DNA from 4 places in the Paenibacillus hubeiensis genome. Region 1 is predicted to be linked to each of the others. Evidence: riboswitches for the same ligand, from Rfam matches in the RefSeq annotation. Region 1 holds a riboswitch; each other region holds the start of a gene.
The links. A riboswitch is a leader RNA that binds a small molecule or an ion and turns the genes downstream of it on or off. The one in region 1 is predicted to bind cyclic di-AMP.
Positions count from the first base shown of each region.

Region 2: another riboswitch for cyclic di-AMP. It lies ahead of RSX24_RS30280 (resuscitation-promoting factor); the one in region 1 lies ahead of RSX24_RS31390 (C40 family peptidase).
Region 3: another riboswitch for cyclic di-AMP. It lies ahead of RSX24_RS02720 (C40 family peptidase); the one in region 1 lies ahead of RSX24_RS31390 (C40 family peptidase).
Region 4: another riboswitch for cyclic di-AMP. It lies ahead of RSX24_RS07540 (3D domain-containing protein); the one in region 1 lies ahead of RSX24_RS31390 (C40 family peptidase).

Region 1 covers NZ_JAVYAE020000026.1:22,726-28,119, forward strand. The annotation lists gene rbsK (ribokinase) at 1-203, shown strand, start outside; gene RSX24_RS31380 (c-type cytochrome) at 336-692, opposite strand; gene RSX24_RS31385 (GNAT family N-acetyltransferase) at 884-1,336, opposite strand; gene RSX24_RS31390 (C40 family peptidase) at 1,615-2,085, opposite strand; cyclic di-AMP (ydaO/yuaA leader) riboswitch at 2,090-2,227, opposite strand; gene RSX24_RS31395 (hypothetical protein) at 2,480-3,322, opposite strand; gene RSX24_RS31400 (M1 family metallopeptidase) at 3,333-5,324, opposite strand.
Region 2 covers NZ_JAVYAE020000022.1:49,268-54,661, reverse strand. The annotation lists gene RSX24_RS30290 (HD domain-containing protein) at 1-736, shown strand, start outside; gene RSX24_RS30285 (TatD family hydrolase) at 860-1,630, shown strand; cyclic di-AMP (ydaO/yuaA leader) riboswitch at 1,871-2,123, shown strand; gene RSX24_RS30280 (resuscitation-promoting factor) at 2,391-3,578, shown strand; gene rnmV (ribonuclease M5) at 3,729-4,274, shown strand; gene rsmA (16S rRNA (adenine(1518)-N(6)/adenine(1519)-N(6))-dimethyltransferase RsmA) at 4,280-5,176, shown strand; gene yabG (sporulation peptidase YabG) at 5,268-5,394, shown strand, end outside.
Region 3 covers NZ_JAVYAE020000001.1:600,721-606,114, forward strand. The annotation lists gene RSX24_RS02710 (alkaline phosphatase family protein) at 1-1,176, opposite strand, end outside; tRNA gene RSX24_RS02715 (tRNA-Leu) at 1,470-1,554, opposite strand; cyclic di-AMP (ydaO/yuaA leader) riboswitch at 1,885-2,016, shown strand; gene RSX24_RS02720 (C40 family peptidase) at 2,023-2,487, shown strand; gene RSX24_RS02725 (carboxymuconolactone decarboxylase family protein) at 2,612-2,941, opposite strand; gene RSX24_RS02730 (hypothetical protein) at 3,073-3,291, opposite strand; gene RSX24_RS02735 (hypothetical protein) at 3,435-3,764, opposite strand; gene RSX24_RS02740 (xanthine phosphoribosyltransferase) at 3,862-4,443, opposite strand; gene RSX24_RS02745 (YkvI family membrane protein) at 4,643-5,394, shown strand, end outside.
Region 4 covers NZ_JAVYAE020000002.1:183,087-188,480, forward strand. The annotation lists gene RSX24_RS07530 (ABC transporter substrate-binding protein/permease) at 1-572, shown strand, start outside; gene RSX24_RS07535 (amino acid ABC transporter ATP-binding protein) at 559-1,281, shown strand; cyclic di-AMP (ydaO/yuaA leader) riboswitch at 1,517-1,712, shown strand; gene RSX24_RS07540 (3D domain-containing protein) at 1,722-2,384, shown strand; gene RSX24_RS07545 (polysaccharide deacetylase family protein) at 2,447-3,262, opposite strand; gene lpdD (prenylated flavin chaperone LpdD) at 3,414-3,782, shown strand; gene RSX24_RS07555 (PspA/IM30 family protein) at 3,887-4,552, shown strand; gene RSX24_RS07560 (DUF350 domain-containing protein) at 4,656-5,057, shown strand; gene RSX24_RS07565 (DUF4178 domain-containing protein) at 5,082-5,394, shown strand, end outside.

The DNA of each region.
Region 1 (5,394 bases):
TGAGCGCCGTCGACACGACCGGCGCCGGCGATTGCTTCAACGGCGCGCTGGCGGTAGCCCTGGCGCGCGGCGAAACGCTGGACGCGGCCGTAGGCTTCGCCATGGGCGCGGCAGCGTTGTCGGTGACCAAGCTAGGCGCCCAGTCCGGGATGCCGACGGCACGCGAGGTAGAGGCATTCCTCGCGGAGCGAACGTCCAAATAGCCTTCTACAAGGCTTGGCGCTGCAGCAGCCGTGCTGCCTATGGTTTGCAATGGAAAAAGGCTCACGATCCTTCAATAGAGGGCCGTGAGCCTTTCTGCATGTGCACCCCATGCGAAGGGCCATGCTTGCGTATTATTTCTTCTCCGACAACCACATCGCAATGTTGGCGATTTCCTCTTCTTTCAGCTTGCCTTTGAAGGAAGGCATGCCGCCTTTGCCCTTGAGAATGACGGAGTAGATTTTGTCCACGTCGTCCTGGCTTCCGATCTTTTGCAGATTGGGGCCAACGGCGCCTTGAAGCTGATCTCCATGACAGGAGATACAGTTGGCTTTGACGGTCGCCTCCGCTTGGGCAGCGTCCATCGTGACTTCCGGCATGGTGGGTTTGGCCTCCTCAGCCACCTCCTCTTTCCCTGGAAGCGTAAACATTAACACGATTGCCAACGCGCATGCTGCAAAAAATATTCCGCTCATGATCCATTTGTGCATCCCTTAAGTCCCCCTCCAGAATGAAAGATCATCTTACTCCAACTGTCCATCTCATTATACCGGAACCGGGTGGGAGAGCATAGCATTTTGTGGAAATTATCATAACCAATTACACCTTTGCAGGATTTGCGATGCTGGTTCACATATCATTCAATTCAACCGACTAATAGAGAGGCGGCCGTCCGGTAGAATTAAAAGCCTTCATAAACCATGCAGTGAAAAAGCTTCATTCCTTCCGGCGTCATTCGTTCATAGGTGTCGTGAATCGCAAATCCTGCCCTTTGATACACCCGAATGGCCCGATGATTCCAGGTCAGAACCTCCAGATCGATTTCATTTTCAGGATTGCGGCGCCGGGCCTCCTGGACGATGGCTGCCACGAACTCCATGCCCTGGCCCTGTCCGCAGCGCTCCGGCCTCATCCCGAGACCAATGCGCGTTACGCCTTCCAGCGGAAAGTATTGCGCGAATCCCGCTAATTCGCCATGCTCCGTGAGGACGGCGACATATTGTTCTCGTCTTAGCCGATCATCCCCAAATTCGATCTCAAGCGCCTTCATCTGTTCCCAAGGAAGGAACCCATAGATGTTGTACGGGGGATCATATGCCCAACTGCAGATCTGTTCGCCGTGTTCTTCCTGCATCGGAATAACGTTGAATGTGGTTGAACCTTCGTACACCACCGTGCCTCCTTTCCTGATGCGAAACAGGACAAGCTTTGAAAAAAGTGAAACAAAAGTCCTGTCTATTCCGTTATATATATTCATAATACGCCATTCGCCGTTTATATTATAACAGGATGGGTAAAATCATCATAAGGGCACGGACGCATGCAAAAAACCGCTGGGATCATTCCTGCGGAGAATGATGCCAACGGTTTTTGTTCAAGCTTCGTTACAGTATGACGTTGCCTAGCTTGTCCTTAGTCGAGTGCAAGCGTCTCATATGCGTCCGTGCTCATAATGCGTTTGGCGCCGATATAACGGTCAGCCCAATAGTTTTCGCTCAGGGAACTGATAGTTACACCTTTTGATGAAGAAGAATGTGCGAATTTGCCTTCGCCGACAAAGATGCCGACGTGGGAAACGCCTTTACCTGTCGTGTTAAAGAATACCAGATCGCCTGGTCTCATTTCCATGCGGGATACCGAATCGCCCATTTCATATTGAGCGCTTGATTGACGTGCCAAATCAATGCCCAGCTTGTCGAATACATAACGCGTGAATCCTGAGCAATCGAAACCGCTAAGGGTTGTTCCACCGCTTTTATATGTAGTTCCCATTGCCGAATCAATGACTTCATCCATTTTAGAATCTGCGAATGCGCTTCCTGCCCCAAGCGATAGTGCGAATGTTAGGCTGAGTACAGCTGCGGTGATTTTCTTCTTAAACAAAAGATTTTTCCCCTTCCAACGCCTGCGAGGTTAGCTTAAGGATTCGGTTGAAGGTCCCCTATGATCCCTCTGTAGCAAGATCAATTCACCCATAACTGGTTCCCCCGCTTCCCAGGTGCCAGGAATTTGGCTTATCATGATGTGCACCTGTGAAATCAATATGACAATTTTAAGTAGTTACAATTATGAAGTTAAAGATTACAAAGTTGTTACTAAAAGATCACTGGGAATATTGTAACAGAGGTGTACCTGTTTGGCAACGTTTAACAGCAAATTTAGCAAAAAAATCCCCGACCTTAGACGGGGAAAGGTCGGGGATTGCTGATTTTAAAGCGTTTTTATAAATAAAAGTTAACATGGAGATGGTAACAAATTTGCTCGCCAACCCTCTGACTTAATGTTTGGCGAGCTTGGATTGCCAAAGGCGAAAATGAGCGCATATTTTCCACAGGCTGAGGATGCAGCGTGCAAGCGGATAGGTTTGCTGCAGGATCAGTCCGGCAAGACCGGTCAACCACCAGGAGAACGAGGTGAATGCGCCGAAGAGGAGCAGGTGGAAAACACCGAGAATAAGGGCAATGCCCGTCACGGTCATAATGCTCCGGAGCGCGATCCACAGCGCGTGGAACGCGCTTTTTATCGGTTCATGGCTTTCTGGAGCCGAGACCCCGAACTGCATGTACAACAAGGCATGATGCACGATCCAGCCATAGACGATCCAGCCGGCGATATAAGGAATCCCGGGCATCAGCAGGGCGAGTGAATGGAACCCGTCCATCAGAATGGCATACAGCTTTGGCAGAAGCCAGTAGCCGGGCAACAAGATGAGCAAGGTCCGGACCGTTTGCAGGAGCAGGATCGGCTTCCAAAGCTGGCGAATGCCTTTCACAAACGGGATACGTTCATCCGTTTGCTCGAAATGCTGCAGCGAGTACATCAGGCCGGCATGGATCAGGGGGCTGATTAGCATCCGCAAGAGCAGCATGGCCCCCAGAATCCAAAGGTATCGATGTACTTCCGGATGGGCAGACAGGCTGAGCTGGCTTTCCATTTTGAACAATAATGTGCTGAGTTCGCCCGCTTCAGGCTCGGGATAGCGCCGCAGGAGCGGCACGACTGCCGACTGTACCATCCGGAACAGGAAGTAACCCCAGACCAATTGATACAAGAATAAAAGCGCGGCAATGAACATGTGCTGGCGGACGAGAAACCAGCCTTCGCGTATTTTAGCTTTCACTGTTTCCACCTCACCATGTCAGACCTCCGAAAATGGCTTCTATTAGTTTGGTTGCGCCCAGGCTCCAGCGGAATTGGACGGGCTCATCCAGGCCGGCTTTTAAAAAATTGTTCATATGCCGGTTCTCCAGCACCATGCTGTACAGCGGGTCGGTCATGGCCCAGGAGACGGGAGAAGAATAAGTGAGACGGTAAGTAATCCGCTCTTCCCGTCCATCCCATTGCTTGTTCACGACGTGGCCGTCTTCAAACACGATCCGAACGGGCACGCCCTTGTAATCACTGCCTTTTTTCTGGACCGTGATAGACGATTCATACCAGGTGTTACCTTCCTTTTGCACGGGTTTCACCGAGATTTTTTCAACCGCGAAGTCGGCCATGCCGCTGCCGTATACGTACTGGTTGAAATATTCGGACCACGAGGCTCGCGTGACCTGTTCCACCACCCTCTGAAAATCCGTGGAGGAAGGATGTTTGAACCGGTACTTTTTGACGTAGGTCGAAAGAATGCGTTCCATCGTTTTGGCGCCGACCTGCTGTTCGATGCCGAGAAGCACGAGTTTGCCGCGCGTATACACGTTGGAGGCGTAGTTATTCTGCGAATCGAACTTCCACGACTCTTGCGTAAGCGGGGCAGGGGAGGTAATGAGACCAGCTTGTACAGGCAGGTTGGGAATAAGGCCGTATTCCAGTTCCATCACCTTATCCTCGGCATAGGAGGTGAAGCCCTCATCCAACCAAGCCTCCTCGAATTCGTTGCTTGCGACCATACCGTAAAAATACTGATGCCCAATCTCGTGCACAACGGTGCGTTCCAGATCATAACCCGGGGACGTATCGTCCGCGCCAAACGCTGTAACGAGCGTTGGATACTCCATGCCGCCGGCACCGTTACCGGCTTTCGGAGGAACTACGATGGATAATGTGGAGTAAGGGTAACGCCCGAACCATTTGCTGTAATTGGTCAATGCGGCTTTGGCTGCATAGAAATAACGTTCTTTCAAGTCCTCATGGGCAGGATCCAAATATAGCTTGATGCGCACGCCAGGCACGTTGGGTGCGGAGAAGGGCTCTTCGGCATAGACGAAGTCCGGTGAGGCGGCCCAGGCAAAATCATGCACGTCGTCGGCATAGAATTGATAGATTTTTTCTCCGTTTTTTACGACAGAGGGTCTGGTTGGGAAACCTGTGGCTGCCACCTTGTATTTCTCCGGTACCCGAATGCGTACGCTATAGATGCCAAAATCCGAATAAAATTCCGAGTTGCCGTGGTACTGGTGCAGGTTCCACCCTTCAACGGCACGGTCTCTACGGCCTGCAGGCTCGTAGACGCTCAGTTTGGGAAACCACTGGCCTGCCATGACGAAATTGCCCGCGGTGCCCATTCGGGCAAAGATTTGGGGGAGCTTGACCTCAAATCGGGTATGCAGCGTGATGGTTTCTCCGCCTTTGACCGGTTTAGGCAAACGAACCTTGATTAATGTACGATCCTTGATATTACCGTCGTCCGGTTGGACATACTGCATGCGATGCATTAGGGAGAGCCCGTCCTCCGTTTTCATCTCAGTGATCGTCATGGAACCGTAACCGTTCGCCGGCATGACGTCACCTCGCAGTTTTCCGCCCGATTCTTGCATGAATGTTGTGTTTTGGGAGGAAAAGGCGTTGGGGTACAGATGAAAGTAAAGCTCGTTGACCGTCTTTTTGCCCGGATGGGTCCAAGTGAGGGTCTGCGTTCCTTGAAGGACGTTATCATCCGCCAGCTTCACGTCGATGTGATATTCCACCACGCGATCACTGAGCACTTCTGCAGTGGGTGTCTGCACGCTCTCAGGGGAGTTCGGGAGCTGTGCGGGTGCCACAGGCTTGCCCGATTCCGGAGCGAACGCGGGCAATTCGGATATTGTGGCTTGGGGTTTACCCAGAATGAACCATGCCGCTCCGGCTAGAAGAAAAAGGACAAGACATGCAGTGAGCCGGATCTTGGCGCGTCGTGAAATCATCATTCAATACCTCCCGTTGACAAGCATCTAAAGCATGTATATGTTTGCAACCGGACGATTATTAGTTAAA
Region 2 (5,394 bases), on a different contig from region 1:
TTTTACGGGCGTAAATTATGGGACGATCGACCTTGATCGAATTTTGCGAATGTTGAGGCCCTACCATGGCAGAATCGTCGTCAAGGAGTCGGGCATGCATGCGGTGGAAGATTACCTGATGTCCCGTTATCAGATGTACTGGCAGATCTATTTCCATCCGGTAACACGAAGCTCTGAAATCATTCTTAGGCAAATATTCAAACGGGCCAAACAACTGATGAAGCAGAATTTTAACTTCCGTTTCATGCTGGATCCCCTGCCGCAGCTGTTTGAGGGGTCGCTCTCGGTCAAGGAGTATTTGCAATTGGATGAAGCGCTCATCCAGACCGCCTTTATGCAATGGCGTAAGGAGAACGATGCCATTCTTCGAGAACTGTGCGAACGCTTCATGGATCGCAGGTTGTACAAATACGTAGAGATTGAACAGCATGACGTAGCGTTAATGGATGACATTCGGAAGGCCTTCGCCGAAGTGGGACTGGAGCCCGAGTACGATGTCGAAATTGATTTTCCAACTGATCTTCCGTATGATGTGTTTCGTCCGGACGAATCGACGGAGAAACAGATTTTGCTGCTGGATCGCCAAGATAAATTGCATGAATTATCCGAGGTATCCGATATTGTTCGTTCGATTAGCGGCATACAGCGTGGAAAGCATCATCTGTATTATCCGCAGGATAAAGTGGATGCCGTTCTTCACCATCTTCCAGCCCATATACGCCGTTATTTTTCTTGAAGCTGCACTTATTTTTTTTATGATACAGTAATCTGCTTTAATGGAGAGTAAATGTAGATCGACATAATTTTGTAATTCATTATTTTTTTCCGGACAGACCATTAAAGAGAAGGAGATGTAACCATGATGTTATTCGACACTCACACGCACCTGGATGCGCCGCAATTCGACGAGGATAGGGAGGAGGTCATTCAACGTGCTGTCGACGCTGGCGTCGGACGCATGATTAATGTCGGTTTTAATCGGGAAACTATTCCATCCACCATGAAGCTTGCCGAAACGTACGAGTTTATCTACGCCGCGGTCGGATGGCATCCCCAAGATGCCATCACCATGCAGGAGGGCGACCTGGAATGGATCGCTGATTTGTGCAAACACGAAAAAGTCGTAGCCATTGGCGAGATCGGGCTTGACTACTATTGGGACACCTCCCCCAAGGATGTTCAGCATCGCGTTCTTCGCCAGCAGATCGGATTGGCTCGCGAGCTGAAGATGCCTATTGTCATTCATAACCGGGACGCGCATGAAGACATTGTGAGAATTTTGCGTGAAGAGAAGGCGTCAGAGGTCGGCGGTGTGATGCACTCGTTTTCGGGGAGCTGGGAAACGGCAAAACTTTGTCTGGATCTGAACTTTGACCTTTCCTTCGGTGGACCGATCACGTTTAAAAATGCCAAGCAGCCAAAAGAGGTACTCGCCAAGGTGCCGATGGACCGGTTTTATATCGAAACCGACTCCCCTTATCTTACTCCTCATCCATTTCGAGGAAAGAGAAATGAGACGGCTCACGTTCGCCTCGTGGCTGAGGCAGCTGCCGAAATCAAGGGTGTATCGGTCGAGGAAATTGCGGCAATTACAAACAAAAATGCCATGGGACGTTTTGGGATTCGTTGAAAATCGGAGTAATTCAGGTGAAAAAACGAGCTAGACGGAGTGAATTTGCTTTTTGATCCAAATAAACGAAGTTTATTACAATATTTTAACCAAATATTTAGAAAAACGTAGTTGAATGCTGCTTTACAACATGCATCGAAACAGGATATCATCTTTTCAGTGAATTGTTGCGTGGAAAAAGGACAGATGTTCGGGGGATAGCAAAAGGGACTCTTCCTTGAACGCAGCGTTTACTTTCATGAACCAGTCTCGCTGAGTCTCCGAACACGGAGAGCGGGGGAACCAATAGGGCTTGAATATCGGTGAAATTTCCCGATCCGCGTCATTCGCTGACCCAAAAGCAGCGGATGGACTGCGAAGCCGTATTTGATTTCTTCTTTGGGTCTCGGGGTGAATTCAAGGGTATCCGCCATGAGCGGGTGACCGGAGATAGGGCGGCTCTCTTTCGTCCGAACCCGACAGCTAACCTCGCAAGCGGAAAAAGAGAGGTAATCTCGTGCATGAATTTCCGATATTCAAAATCATTCGGAAGCCACGAAAGAGTCCTCTTAGCTCTTTCTTTGGCTTTTTTGTTTTTGAATAAAAGAAATGCGGTCATCATAGAGTTCTTTTTAGGATGACTGATCTCATGTTGCGAAGAAGGGTTCATGGTGCAGAGCCGGTTGTTGTTTTGACCCGTTCTGTAGAAAATTTCGGTATAGTCGCGTCAAAGACATCATGCATTACTTTAGACGGCGGGGCTATGAAGGAGGACGGAGAAGTGGGCGCATTCCAACCAGAGGAGACCCATGAGTCACGATCATCCAGTAAGTCTTACGCGTTGAGGTGGAAGCATGAGAACTTGCGTCAAATTGCGTTGATCGCTATTTTCTCAATCGCACTTACAATCATGATCTTGTTAGTCGTTTATGGTCAGGCCGGAAAACAAATATCACTGGTGATTGACGGCAAATCTCAAGAGGTTGAGACTCGTACAGGATTGCTTCAGGAATTGCTGGATGAGCAATCCATCACGGTAGGGCCTCACGATGAGGTATCCATGCCATTGAACGGGTCCATTACGGATGGCGATCGCATCGTCATCGAGCGTGCTGTTCCAGTTAATGTTACGGCAGACGGAGACACCAAGACTCTGTATACAACGGATGCATCGGTGGAAGAAGCCATTCAAAAGGCGGGCATCACCGTAGGGAATGAAGACAAAATCTATCCAGCCTTGGATACTTCGATCAAGAAAGATATGAAAATTCGCGTAGTGCGGGTAACAAAGCGTACAGTCGACGTTGAACAGCCGATCGCATATAAAGTGGTCAAAACGGCTGACCCGAGCCTGTACAAGGGTGACAATCGAGTCATCGTGAATGGCAAGGAAGGCACATTGGTGCAGCATATCGAAAAGGTATTTCAGGATGGAGAATTGGTCTCCAAAAAAATGGTCGGCAAGACGGTGACTACGAATCGCGTGGATAAAGTCATTGCGGTGGGAACCAAAGCAAAACCGGTTGTCAAGGAAGAGCCTGTGGTTCAAACCGTATCGGCCCAAACTTCGAAAACTAAATCGGCTACAACGGCAAGCTCGACCAAAAAGTCTGCTTCGGGCAGCAAGGTCATCACGGTTTCGGGCACGACGTTCAAATATTCCAAAGTCCTCAAAAACGTAACCATGACGGCGTACTCCGCCGAAGAACCGGGAATCGGAACCAAAACGGCTTCCGGTACGAAGGTAACCGAAGGACGCACCATTGCCGTGGATCCGAAAGTGATTCCGATTGGTTGGTGGGTTTACATCGAAGGCCTCGGCTTCCGTCGCGCAGAGGATACGGGAGGGGCAATCAAAGGAAACAAAATCGATGTTTATTATGATAGCGTGAAGCATGCCCTGAACTTCGGAAGAAAGAAAGGCAAGACGGTATATGTCATCGGTCCGGTGAAGCCGGAACTGAACTAAAATCGTTTTACTTTAAATAGGGAATGCTATAAAATAGTGCATGATTGAATCATGCGGAATATGCGGCAGTGGGAGCAAATGCTTTTCACGTCGTTTGCCAGAGAAGAGGGTCCTCCTCTTCTTTTTGCGTTAGAAAGGGAGAAATCGAACATGATAAAAGAAGTGATCGTGGTGGAAGGCCGTGACGATACGGTAGCGATTCGGCGGGCGGTGGAAGCCGACACGATAGAAACGGGAGGATCCGCCATTAATGATCGCATCCTGAGTCGCATTGCGCTTGCCCAGGAGAGACGGGGAGTCATCGTGCTGACCGACCCGGACCATGCCGGAGAGCGCATTCGCAAAATTATTGCGAATAAGGTGCCAGGCTGCAAGCATGCGTTCATTCCGGAAGCGGATGCTACCCGCAAGGGCGATATTGGCGTGGAGAATGCTTCGCCGGAGGCGATCCGTCTGGCGTTGTCCCGCGTTCATACATCGTATGAAGGGGTTCCTAGCCTGATTGACTGGGAAGATCTGATCGAGGCGGGATTGATCATACATCCCAGGGCTTCCGAACGCCGGATGCAGATGGGCAATCTGCTGGGTATCGGCTATTGCAACGGCAAGCAGTTTCACAAGCGGCTGGGCGTGTTCCAGATTACCCGGGAGGAGTTCCTGGCCGCTCTGGCAAAAATTGAACGTGAAGGAATGTGAGGAGCATGAAGGGCATGGAAGAACGGTTGGAAATTGCTACACCCAAACGCACGAAGGAAATTATCGCTCGACACGGATTTTCCTTCAAAAAAAGTCTGGGCCAAAATTTTCTGATCGATCAGAATATTTTGAATAAAATCGTAGACGCTGCCGATCTGGACGAGTCCAAGGGTGCATTGGAGATCGGTCCCGGCATTGGGGCATTGACAGAACGCCTGGCTCGCGTAGCGGGGACTGTAACAGCCGTAGAGATTGACCAGCGGCTGCTGCCGATTCTAGACGAGGTTATGGAGCCGTATTCCAACGTAAGAGTGCAGCATGGAGATGTGCTGAAACTGGATCTGGCGGAGCTGTTCCGCAATGATTTTGGTTCGGTGGACAAGGTAAGCGTGGTGGCCAACCTGCCTTATTACGTGACCACACCCATCATGATGAAGCTGCTCGAGGAGAAATTGCCGGTAGATCGCATCGTGGTCATGATTCAAAAGGAAGTGGCAGAGCGCATGGCGGCTGCTCCGGGCTCCAAGGACTACGGCAGCCTTAGCATTGCGGTTCAATACTACAGCGAACCGGAGCTGGTTTGCATCGTGCCGCATACTGTCTTTATTCCGCAGCCGAATGTCGAATCGGCTGTCATCCGGCTGAAGGTCCGCGATGAGCCTCCTGTTCGGGTTCCGGACGAAGCATTCTTTTTCGAAGTGGTTCAGGCTGCTTTTGCGCAGCGGAGAAAAACGATATCGAACAATCTCAAAGCCAGATTTTTCACCAAGGAAAATCGGGAACAAGCCGATCAATTGCTTGAACAGGCGGGAATTCAGCCTTCCAGACGGGGAGAGACACTCAGCCTTCAGGAATACGCAGCGCTTAGTACCGTTATGTGGGAAGCAGGCATTCGCGATTAAGGCTCCCAGCCCCGTTCGTTCTTCACATTTTCGGTTTGGATGAACCAATCCGGGTTCCTGCCCATACGATGGGGTAGAGGTGATGATGTTGATGAATGTCGGAGATCTGGTCGTTCGAAGATCATATGGCGGAGACGTAACTTTTCGGGTAGAGGTCCTTCAACTGGATAAAGCGATCATCAAGGGAACCGAATTCCGGTTGCTGGCCGATTCTCCGC
Region 3 (5,394 bases), on a different contig from region 1:
TTCCTGGTCTTTCCAGGAAACGAAATCGATGCGCGGATCGCTCTTCAATACATTTGCCGTGTCTCTCAGGGATCGATCCGCTTTCAATGAATATACATAGGCCATCGTTTCATTGACGGCGAGCACGATATCCGTATCTTCCGATACGGCTTCACCCGGACGCAAAATGGTGGCATCTCCGAGCAAAGAGGGCAGATCAATGACCGGATTTTGCTTGGCAGGCAAAATCTGTGTCATTCCGCTGTCGCCTGCAATGACAAAAACGGCCTCTTTCAAGGCTTTCTCCGGAGAACCGAATGTTTCCAATACAGATTGAAGCTGCTGATCCAACTTTTTGACTCCACGAAGTCCAGTGGGACCTTTTTTATGCAACTCCCGGTCCAAGTCCGGCAAATAAACAAACAAAAAATCCGGCAATGTATTGGAGTGAATCAAATATTTTACGGCTTCAATAGCGAAGTCATTATGGATGCCCAACCGATTCGTTACACCGTCCGGCAAGTTTTTTATCCCCTGAAACGGATTAGACAACGAACCCAGGGACAACAGGTCCGGCCCTTTCACATGAATCTCTTTCGGTAAAGAAGCAGGACCTTGAATCCAATCGGGTATCGACAACTTATGATCGGACGCCCCCCTGTAAATCAGGCCGTTGATCGAACCAGACTTAAACCCTTGCCGGGCTAAGTCCTCATAGATCGTAGGCAAATCCTTGCTCAAATGACTCCCGTTCAAATGGATCAGCGCATCAGCAAGTACCCGATTCACTCCGAGCCTGAGCACTTCCATCGGTCCGGTTCCATAGTTGATCATTCTCTTGGTTTCCGCAGAGTACCACGTCAGACCTGGCACACGGTGAATGTCCGGATACGCACCGGTAAGCAATGAGCTGTCGATCGTGACGGACATCGTGGGAAAGGAACTGACCAGGTTTTTATAATATTGTCCGTGTTCGATCAGAAATTTTAATGTCGGAAGCTCCTGCTTGCCGATTCCTTGGTCAATCGCCTGAACCATCAAAGAGTCTACCATCAGGAAAATGACTTTCTTCGCATTTTCTCCACTGGCGGAATTTATTCGCATCAAATCCTGTTCTTTGGGTTTCGAGTTCTGGCATCCGATCAGCATGATCGATATAAGGATCACAGGCCACATTCGAATCCCTTTTTTCTTCATAACGGTTCACCCCTTTATGTACATTGTGTCTTGAAATCTAGGGGGTATCCGAGGTTATTTTTTCCATTATGAACATAACCAAGATGACAATTACATCCGTTCCGTGAAAAGTATGGCTGGATTCAGCACAAATACAGCGTCTCGCGGCAAATCTCTCCCGCCGCACTGGACGAAATGATGGCCAATGGCAAGCCGGTACAGCGTGACCGCGTTACACAGGCGTTCCTATAGATGAAAAAAGCTCCTGAATCTCCAAATAAGGAAATTCAAGAGCTTTCTTATGGTTATATTGATGCGGTCGAGAGGACTCGAACCTCCACGGGGGGTTAGCCCACACGGACCTGAACCGTGCGCGTCTGCCAATTCCGCCACGACCGCATATGTGGTATATCTCCGGAAATATCACGGCGACAAGGAAGAATATATCATAGAAACCGAAACTCTGTCAACACATTAACAGCCATGATGAACAGCAAAATGACGCGAAAGGAAATGGATGCTGTAGTCAGGCGACAAACTATTTATTTGTCCATTCCATTAGCTGTTGAAACGGTGGTTACTTTTTTGTAACCGAAAAACGACAGCTTTTTCGCAATTTGAGCATAAAAAATGAGAATTCCGTTAACATGGCGGTGCAGATAACCGTTTCAGAACGATTTGACAATTTCGTATTTATGCAATATCATTTCAAATGGTTACAAAATATTCATTATTCATGTGCCGAGTTTCATTAGTGAAAACGGGGGAACCATACCGGGTGAATTATTCCGATACATAGGAAATATAGGGAACCTTCTACCGAACCCTTAGCTAACTCCGTAGGCATCGAAGGGAGAACATAACATTTTGAAAAAGCTTATCCTGTCCTTATTCGGCGCAGCCGTTTTATTTACTTCCGGTGCAACAGCAACCGAAGCAAGCAGCATCAATACCGTAGTCAACAGCATGACTGGCATTCCGTACAAGTGGGGCGGCACAACAATGGCCGGCTTCGATTGTTCCGGATTTATGAGATACCTGTTTAACAAATACAGCATCGAGCTGCCGCGTACCTCGCAGGCACAAGCCAAGGCTGGCACCGCTGTTTCCAAAGCCAACCTTCGCACAGGCGACCTTGTATTTTTCAATACCACTGGAAAAGGCATCTCTCATACAGGCGTGTATATCGGTGGAGGCAACTTCGCCCATGCTTCAAGCAGCAAAGGCGTCAGCATCACCAAATTGTCCAATCCTTATTTCAGCGACCGCTACGTCACTGCACGCCGTGTAACCGGCGAATTCATGTATAACAAAATGCTTGGAAAAATTTAAACGATACCGCACTTGTTCATCCAGATCACTTGAGAAACATTGTACTCTAACCAAGAATGCCAAAAAAACCAGACAGGGCTCGAGCCTTGTCTGGTCTTTTTGGTGCAAATATGGGCTTATCGGATTAATGCAGCGCCTTCTGAACCCTAAGAGCCCCCTGAGACAGGGCGTGTCCGCCTCCAACGGCTCCGGCGACGGCAACGGCCTCCAGTATTTCCTGATCGGAAGCTCCCTTGGCACGGGCCTCCTGCACGTGGTAGAGCGTGCACACTTCATTATTCGCAAACAATCCGATGCCCAGCGCGATTAATTGTTTCGTTTTGGCGTCGATGGCGCCTGGCTGAAAACACTCGCCCGTAAATTCGTGATAGGACTTGACCACGCCGGGAAGCAAACCTTCCAATTCGCCAATCTGATCCTTGTACGCATGGACTTTATCGTTCATCAGTGTCATGTTGCAATCATCCCCTCACAGATAGGTTCCAGTCACTCACCGACCTTATCCTGTCTCCCGGAGCAGACAACTATGCCCAAACGTCCATGGTAAATCCAGTTAACCTCAGGAATAATCCTGATGGCAGACCGCTACTCCTTCAGCGGGCTTCGACGGGGTTCGCTGAAACGTTGGAAGCTGTAACGGCGATCCAGCTTGACCACTCGCCGATTTTGACGGCGAATGAGAACCTGCTCATCGTCCCACGCAACGACAATGCCTTTCACGTCGTTGGATTCCAACTCGTCGCGCACCACCCTCACTTTTTCTCCCGACAAGCGGAGCGCATTCAATTCTTCATCGCTAATCATGATTCATGGCCTCGACTTTCTATAAAATGATGGTCTGTATCTGTGCTAAACGGCAACGTGCTACAAAAAGAGACCTAAATGAAATTCATTTAGGTCTCGCGTGACTGCTGCCGTGTCATTCCTAAGTGGTTCCCTACTGAAAATTATCGCTGAGCGTGCTCTTTGCTGTCGTTCTTCTCAAACCAGAAATCAAGCACCTTGGCGGACATCACGCGTGATTCCAGGTACTCCACTTGATGCGGCGTAAATTGTTCTTTCCAAGAGAAGGACAACTCTTCGCACAAGCCCACGATCGTCAGCAGCTCTGACCAGGCAACGTAGCGTTTGTACCAGAAAAACTGCGGATGTTCAATCATATAGGGATAAAGGTCATCAAATTCCGTATGTTTACAATCCAGGGCACGTTCAAAATGAACTTTTGATTCAGCCAGCTTATCCATAAAAAACTGTTCTGTTGCCGGTTGGTTTCCCATGGTGTTGCCTCCTCTCCCTAACATAACCCCATTATAAAACAAATGCACGGTCATGCAAAGGTATAGTTAAGAAAAAATGAGTCTTTCCTTCGAATGGTCAACATTCCGAATCGTCAAACTGCACGGTACCGTTCTCCAGGGAACGGATCCGAACCAACGCTTCCACCGGAACGCCCAACTCGCGAATGGTGCGTGCGCCGGCCTGAAAGCATTTTTCCACCACGACTCCGAATCCGACCAGCTCAGCCCCCGAACGCTCTATAATTTTGATGATGCCGCGCGCGGCATCCCCATTGGCAATGATGTCGTCAATGAACAGGATTCGATCATTTTCCCGGATGAACTCGCGGGATACCATTATATCGGTTACGATTCCTTTGGTAAAGGAAGGTACGCGCTCACAGTAGGCGTCTGGGTCAGCCAAAAGCGTTTTTTTGCGCCTTGCGAATACGAGCGGCACGCCAAGTTCGTGCGCTGTGGCAAAAGCGACCGGAATGCCCGACGATTCAACCGTAATGATCCGGGTTACCCCGCTTTCGCGGAAACGTGCTGCAAATTCGCGTCCCATTTCCATCGTCAATTCCGTATCGATCTGATGGTTGAGCAGGGCGTCCAGCTTCAGAACCTGGTCCGAAATAACCACGCCTTCTTCCAAAATCCGTTGTTTCAATACTTCCATGTTTTGACCTCCCAGCCTATCCTATGAGGTAAAAGTATCATACATCCTGCCCATAGTTCAAGCGAAATCGCCCCAGTCTTCATGACGAAGGAAAAAGTTGTCGACTCTACGCGCTTGTCATGACTTTTTCGGGTCAAGCATACCTTGTACCATGGCACCCGCATGTCCAAACTAATTTGGTGCCTGAGAGGGGAAACGCATGAAACAGGCTTTCCGGGTACTGCAGATCGCATTCACATACATCGGAACGGTTGTCGGCGCCGGCTTCGCGACAGGACAGGAAATATTGCAGTTTTTCACCCAGTATGGCAAATGGGCCACCATCACCATCGGTTTATCCACCATACTGTTTGTCTGGCTGGGCACCAAAATGATGCTGATTGCCCACGATACCGAATCCCGCTCCTATGAGGATCTCAACAAGCATTTGTTCGGGCAGCAGGCAGGCAAATGGATTACCTGGGTTACCCTCCTGGTCCTCATTGGCGTCAACAGCGTGATGCTTGCTGGCGCAGGCTCGGTATTCGTGGAGCATCTGGGGATGCATTACCAAACCGGACTACTCATTACGCTGGTCGGTACATACCTTTTGCTTGGACGAGGCATACAAGCGATTCTGCAGATGAACAGCATCGTGGTGCCCATGATGCTTCTGTTGTCGTTGCTCATGATTGTCAGCACCATTCATCATCCAGCCGCCACGCGGTTCATTACGCTGACGACGGATGCTAATCCGGTTAGGGTCTGGCTATCCCCCTTGCTGTATTCGTCATTTAACCTTGCCCTGGCTCAGGCGGTGCTCGTGCCGTTAGGCAGTCAGATCCGTGATCGTAACGTACTGAAGTGGGGCGGCATTGTAGGGGGCGTTGGCGTCGGTTTCATGCTGATGGCAGCACATTTTGCGATGTCGGCCTATATGCCTGGAATTACTCAATTCGAGATTCCGATGGG
Region 4 (5,394 bases), on a different contig from region 1:
TCGGTGTCATCATCGGTCTGATCATCTGTTGGTTCCGTCTCCATGACGCAGCCATCCTGCGCTGGATCGGTACGGCATACGTCGAATTGATCCGTGGAACCCCGATGCTGGTCCAGTTGATGATCATTTATTACGGCCTGGCTTTGACCTTTAGCATTAACTTCTCGCCGCTTCAGGCAGGGATTATTACGTTGTCCATCAACAGCGGTGCTTACTTGGCGGAAATCTTCCGCGCAGGTATTCAAGGCGTGGACCGCGGACAGATGGAAGCGGCTCGGTCTTTGGGGATGGGCAAAGCTGCAGCGATGCGCTTTATTGTCCTGCCGCAGGCCTTCAAAGCGGTCCTTCCGGCGATCGGTAACGAGTTCGTTACCATTATCAAGGAATCGTCCATCATTTCGGTGATCGGTATGGTCGATATCATGTATCAGGCCAGCGTGGTCAAAAACATTACGTATCAGGGCTTGAATCCATTCCTGATCGCCGCAGCCATTTACTTCGTGCTGACATTCATTTTGTCCAAGCTGTTGGGACGACTGGAAAGGAAGTTGAGTGCAAGTGATCGACGTTAAACAACTGCATAAATCTTACGGAAAAAACGAAGTGCTGAAAGGCATCGACGTAACGATCGGAAAAGGAGAAGTCGTGGTGGTCATCGGACCTTCGGGCTCGGGGAAAAGTACGTTTTTGCGCTGCTTGAACCTGCTGGAGCAACCGACTTCAGGTGAAATCAATTTTGAAGGGGTATCCATCACCGACCCTAAACACAACATTAACGCAACCCGTGAAAAAATGGGCATGGTCTTCCAGCATTTTAATCTGTTTCCGCACAAAACGGTGCTGCAGAACGTGACAATCGCCCCGATCAAGGTGAAGAAACAATCCGTCCAGGAAGCAACCAAGATTGCGGAGGATTTGCTGAGAACGGTGGGCCTTTACGACAAAAAGAATGCTTATCCAAGCCAATTGTCAGGCGGACAGAAGCAGCGTATCGCCATTGCCCGGGCGCTCGCCATGCAGCCGCACGTTATGCTGTTCGATGAGCCGACCTCCGCGCTTGATCCGGAAATGGTCGGCGAGGTGCTGGATGTCATGAAACGTCTTGCCGAAGGCGGCATGACCATGGTCATCGTAACCCATGAGATGGGCTTTGCCCGCGAAGTTGGGGATCGCATTTTGTTCATGGACGGCGGAGTGATCGTAGAAGACGGAACGCCTTCAGAAGTGTTCGGTGCACCCAAACATGCACGTACCCGCGATTTTTTGGCAAAGGTTCTTTAGCCGATCATTGGAGTATCAAGATAAACCATGCCTGCTGTTTAAGGAGGCATGGTTTTTTGCTTGGATTGGTGCGCTATGGATTGAAAAAGTAACTTTTCTGTTACCATCTATGCGGGAACGAGCGACCATTCGAAACCCCGGATTCCCATGAAACAATGGACATACGCTGAATTACAAGGGGAAGCGACCGCAGATTGGTAACAATTACTAGGCACCATGGTTACAATATTGTGATATATTAGTCGTGCCGAAACTTTCTTAACGGAAGGTGCGGGGGAAGTAATGATGCAGTAGAGGGGCAGTCGCATCCTTGCAGCTGCTTGGGGTGAATTAGGGCGTACATAAGCAATACGTGTAAATCTATACCTATAGGGTGGTCTCCTCCATCCGAATCCGACAACTAACTTCGCAGGCATAATAAGGGAGGTAGACTTAATTCGATGAAACGCATCGTCAAAACTGCAACAGCCATGTTAGCAGCAGCCGTATTGATCCAGGCTGTCCCGGCTCACGCTGATTCCGTCCATGTGGCCAAAGAAGGAGATACCTTTTATACGCTTTCCAAGAAATACAACATTGCTCTCGACACGTTGATGAAGGCAAATACGGGCATCTCCGCGTACAATATCTATGACGGGGTGAAAATCAACATTCCGGGCAAAACAAGCACCGCATCCGCTGCAGCTTCAACATCGAAAGTTCAGGCCAATGCAGTAACTGCTGCCAGTCTGGACGTAAACAATGAAGACAAAGTCGTAGAGGCGTGGGGCAAGACGTTTGATTACAGCAAGACATTGAACGTTGTCGCTACAGGGTATTCGGCGGACCCTTCCGAGAACGGGAAGTGGGGATCTGTTGATTATTTCGGCAACGACCTTGAGCTCGGTACCATCGCGGTAGATCCTAAGATCATCCCGCTCGGAACCAAAGTGTTGGTGACTGGACACAGCCATCCGGGATTGCCTAAACAGGCTTTTGTGGCTACGGCGCGTGATACGGGTTCTGCCATCAAAGGAAACCGCATTGATATTTTCATCCCCGGAAGCAAACAATCCGTAAGTTCATTCGGGTTTCAGGACGTGAAACTCTTTATTTTGAAATAAATCGACGATGGTGTTCGTTCAATCACGAAGCGTGAGTGAAGCGAACACCTTTTTGCATCCAGTCATTTTACGGTTTTTCTGTTTTTGGGCATTTGCAGCATTTCATCTAAAGTGACCAATTTGTATCCTCTTTTTTGCAGCTCCGTGATCACCTCCGGCAATGCCTCTACCGTCCCGCTGAGATTGGTCCCGACGCCGCCACCGGCATGTTGAAGAATAATGGAGCCGGGTTTGACGGCAGATAATATGTTTTCTTTGACCTTTTCTTTGGGGATGCCCTTCCAATCCAATGAATCCACGTTCCAGTTTACGATGCTGTAGTGGTTCCTTGCTGCCCATTTGAGCTGCTCTTCATTAATATCCCCGTACGGAGGACGAATCATTTTTGGAGTATATCCTGTCAGTCTCTGTATGATTTCCCCGGTTCGCAAAATCTGTTTGCGGAATGCGCTCATGGACAATTTGCTAAATTGGGGGTGATTGTAACTGTGATTGCCGACGACATGCCCTTCTTTCACGATGCGTTTGACCAGGTCAGGATGTTTCTCAGCACGGTTGCCTACGATGAAAAAAGTAGCCCGTACATGATGTTCTTTTAAAACATCCAACACTTGAGGCGTGAATCGAGGATCAGGCACATCGTCAAAAGTTAAAGCGACCCGTTTGGTCGACGGACCGTTGGTCTTGAAAGTATCTGCATATTTTCGCCGAAGCTGTCCCAATGTCAGCTGTTCTTCCTCCGATGAATGGATGGTTTCCTTGGACTCCCTTTCAGGAACCGAATGATTTCCCATTGCCTCAGCAGGCCGCAAAGGAGAGAAACTAACGCACAGCAGTATGCAGACGATCCCAATGGCCACGTTGAGGCGAACACGCATGACAGCAGCCTCCTTTCAAGAATGCGTTCTTTTTTGGTATTCCCGGGATCGCAATGGTTTATGCGGGATGTGAAGTGTTTCATTGTCTTTGCGACGAATGAGGCTCATAATTCCAGCAAATACATAAAACATGAAGGTTGGGTGGACGCAGATGAATGAGTTCGATTTGAAAACGATGAAGCTTCAAGCAATTCAAACCGGGGATGACCGCGTATTATTGGTGACAGGAGGAAAAGCGCATATCGGTGCAGTCGCCACATATTATCCGGATGGGGAACGCATTAACGGTTCGGTCATGCACATTCCGGGGCATAAGGAACAGGAACTGTGCGAGCGCCTTGCCCGTAAAGCGGCGCAGCATCTCAGAACGACCGTAACCGTCATTATGGGCATTCATTACAATGGCATTACGCGCATGCAAATCGACGAAATTGTGCAGACTGCGGAAAGGCTGCTTGATGAACATTTAAACCCGTCCGAACATACGAATGGTTTGGTGAACGATGCCGTTCAATCCTAAAACGGCAGTTCACAAATTTTTGATTGAAAATTGAAACGGACAGACGATTGCGACGTATGTATAATTATATACAGGGTTGTATTATCGACTAGGAGGAAAATTAAATGTCCATTTTCAAACGATTGCGTGATTTAACGATGTCAAACATTAACGCTATTATCGACAAGGCAGAAGATCCAATCAAAATGACGGACCAATATATCCGGGACATGCAAGAGGATCTGGAGGATGCGGAGAAAGCCGTTGCAGCCCAGATCGCCATCGAGAAAAAATTCAAACAGCTTTATGAAGAACAGGAAGCGCTCGTAAAAAAACGCGAGGAACAAGCTCATACCGCTGCACGCGCCCAGAACGTAGACCTGGCCCGGCGGGCGCTTGAAGAGAAAAAAGCCGCTGAAGAAAAAATGGCCGAATACAAAGTCAGCTACGACCAGAACAAGGCGGCAGCCGACAATCTGCGCGGCAAACTGGATGAGATGCGCAAACAGCTGACACAGATGAAAAACAAACGCGAAACCCTCGTTGCTCGTTACAACGCAGCCAAGGCGCAAACCGAAATCAACAAGGCTCTTAACGGGTTCAGTTCCGATACGGCGAGCGCCGGCATGAAGCGCATGGAAGAAAAAATGCTGCAAATGGAAGCTCAAGCCGAAGCCAGCAATGAAATGTCATCCAAAGGCAAATCGCTCGATGAGGAGTTCGAAAAACTGGGCAAAGATCAAGCGGTTGAAGATGAACTTGCCGCTTTATTGAAACAGTACGAAAAATAAGATTCGAACGATCGAGAGTGTGTGTACCCATCTGGCGGAGAAGAAACATGGTTTCTTCTTCGCTTTTAAATGTGGGTTATGTTGAACTTTGGAGGCTGTGTAAATGGATTTGAACATTTTGGCGATGTTGGTCTGGACGCTTTCAGGCTCAGTGCTGCTCTTTATATTGATGTTCGTGGATTCCTTGTTTACAAAATATAAGGATTTTGCCGAAGTGAAGGCCGGAAACATGGCTGTGACGACGCGAATGGTCATGAAGCTGTTTGCGCAGGGCTACGTGCTTGCCACTTCGATTTCGACGGCAGGACATCTGGGTGAAGCCTTGCTTGTATCGGTTGTTTCGTTTGTTATTTTACTTATATTGGAAAGTGTGGTTCATTTCATTATTCGAAAATGGGCAGCACTTGACTTGGATACAGGCATCCAGCAAGGAAAAACAGGGTACGGCCTGTTTTCAGGTGCCCTGCATATCGTGGGCGCACTGATTATTGCGGCTTGCCTATAAGATTGAAGAACGGGAGTAATTCGCATGAGCGTATGGAAACGAATTAAAGGAATTATGGCCAAACCGGAACCACCCAAGGCAGAGAAAACGATGCTTCAGCTTGCGCCAGGCGATATTTGCGAAGTGTCGCTAGTCACGTATGAAGTGGTGGGTAGAGTGCATCATCGGTCCCGAAATGCGGTTGTGCTAACCTTGAAGGACGGCACGTCCGTTCGCTATTTGCATATCGAAGAGCGCGAAACGACACGCTATGCTTTGTATCAACCGATTGATGGCCGACTTGATGCACCGGATGAGGTGCCGACGCTGCTGGATTTGGATGGCCGTGCCTACCACT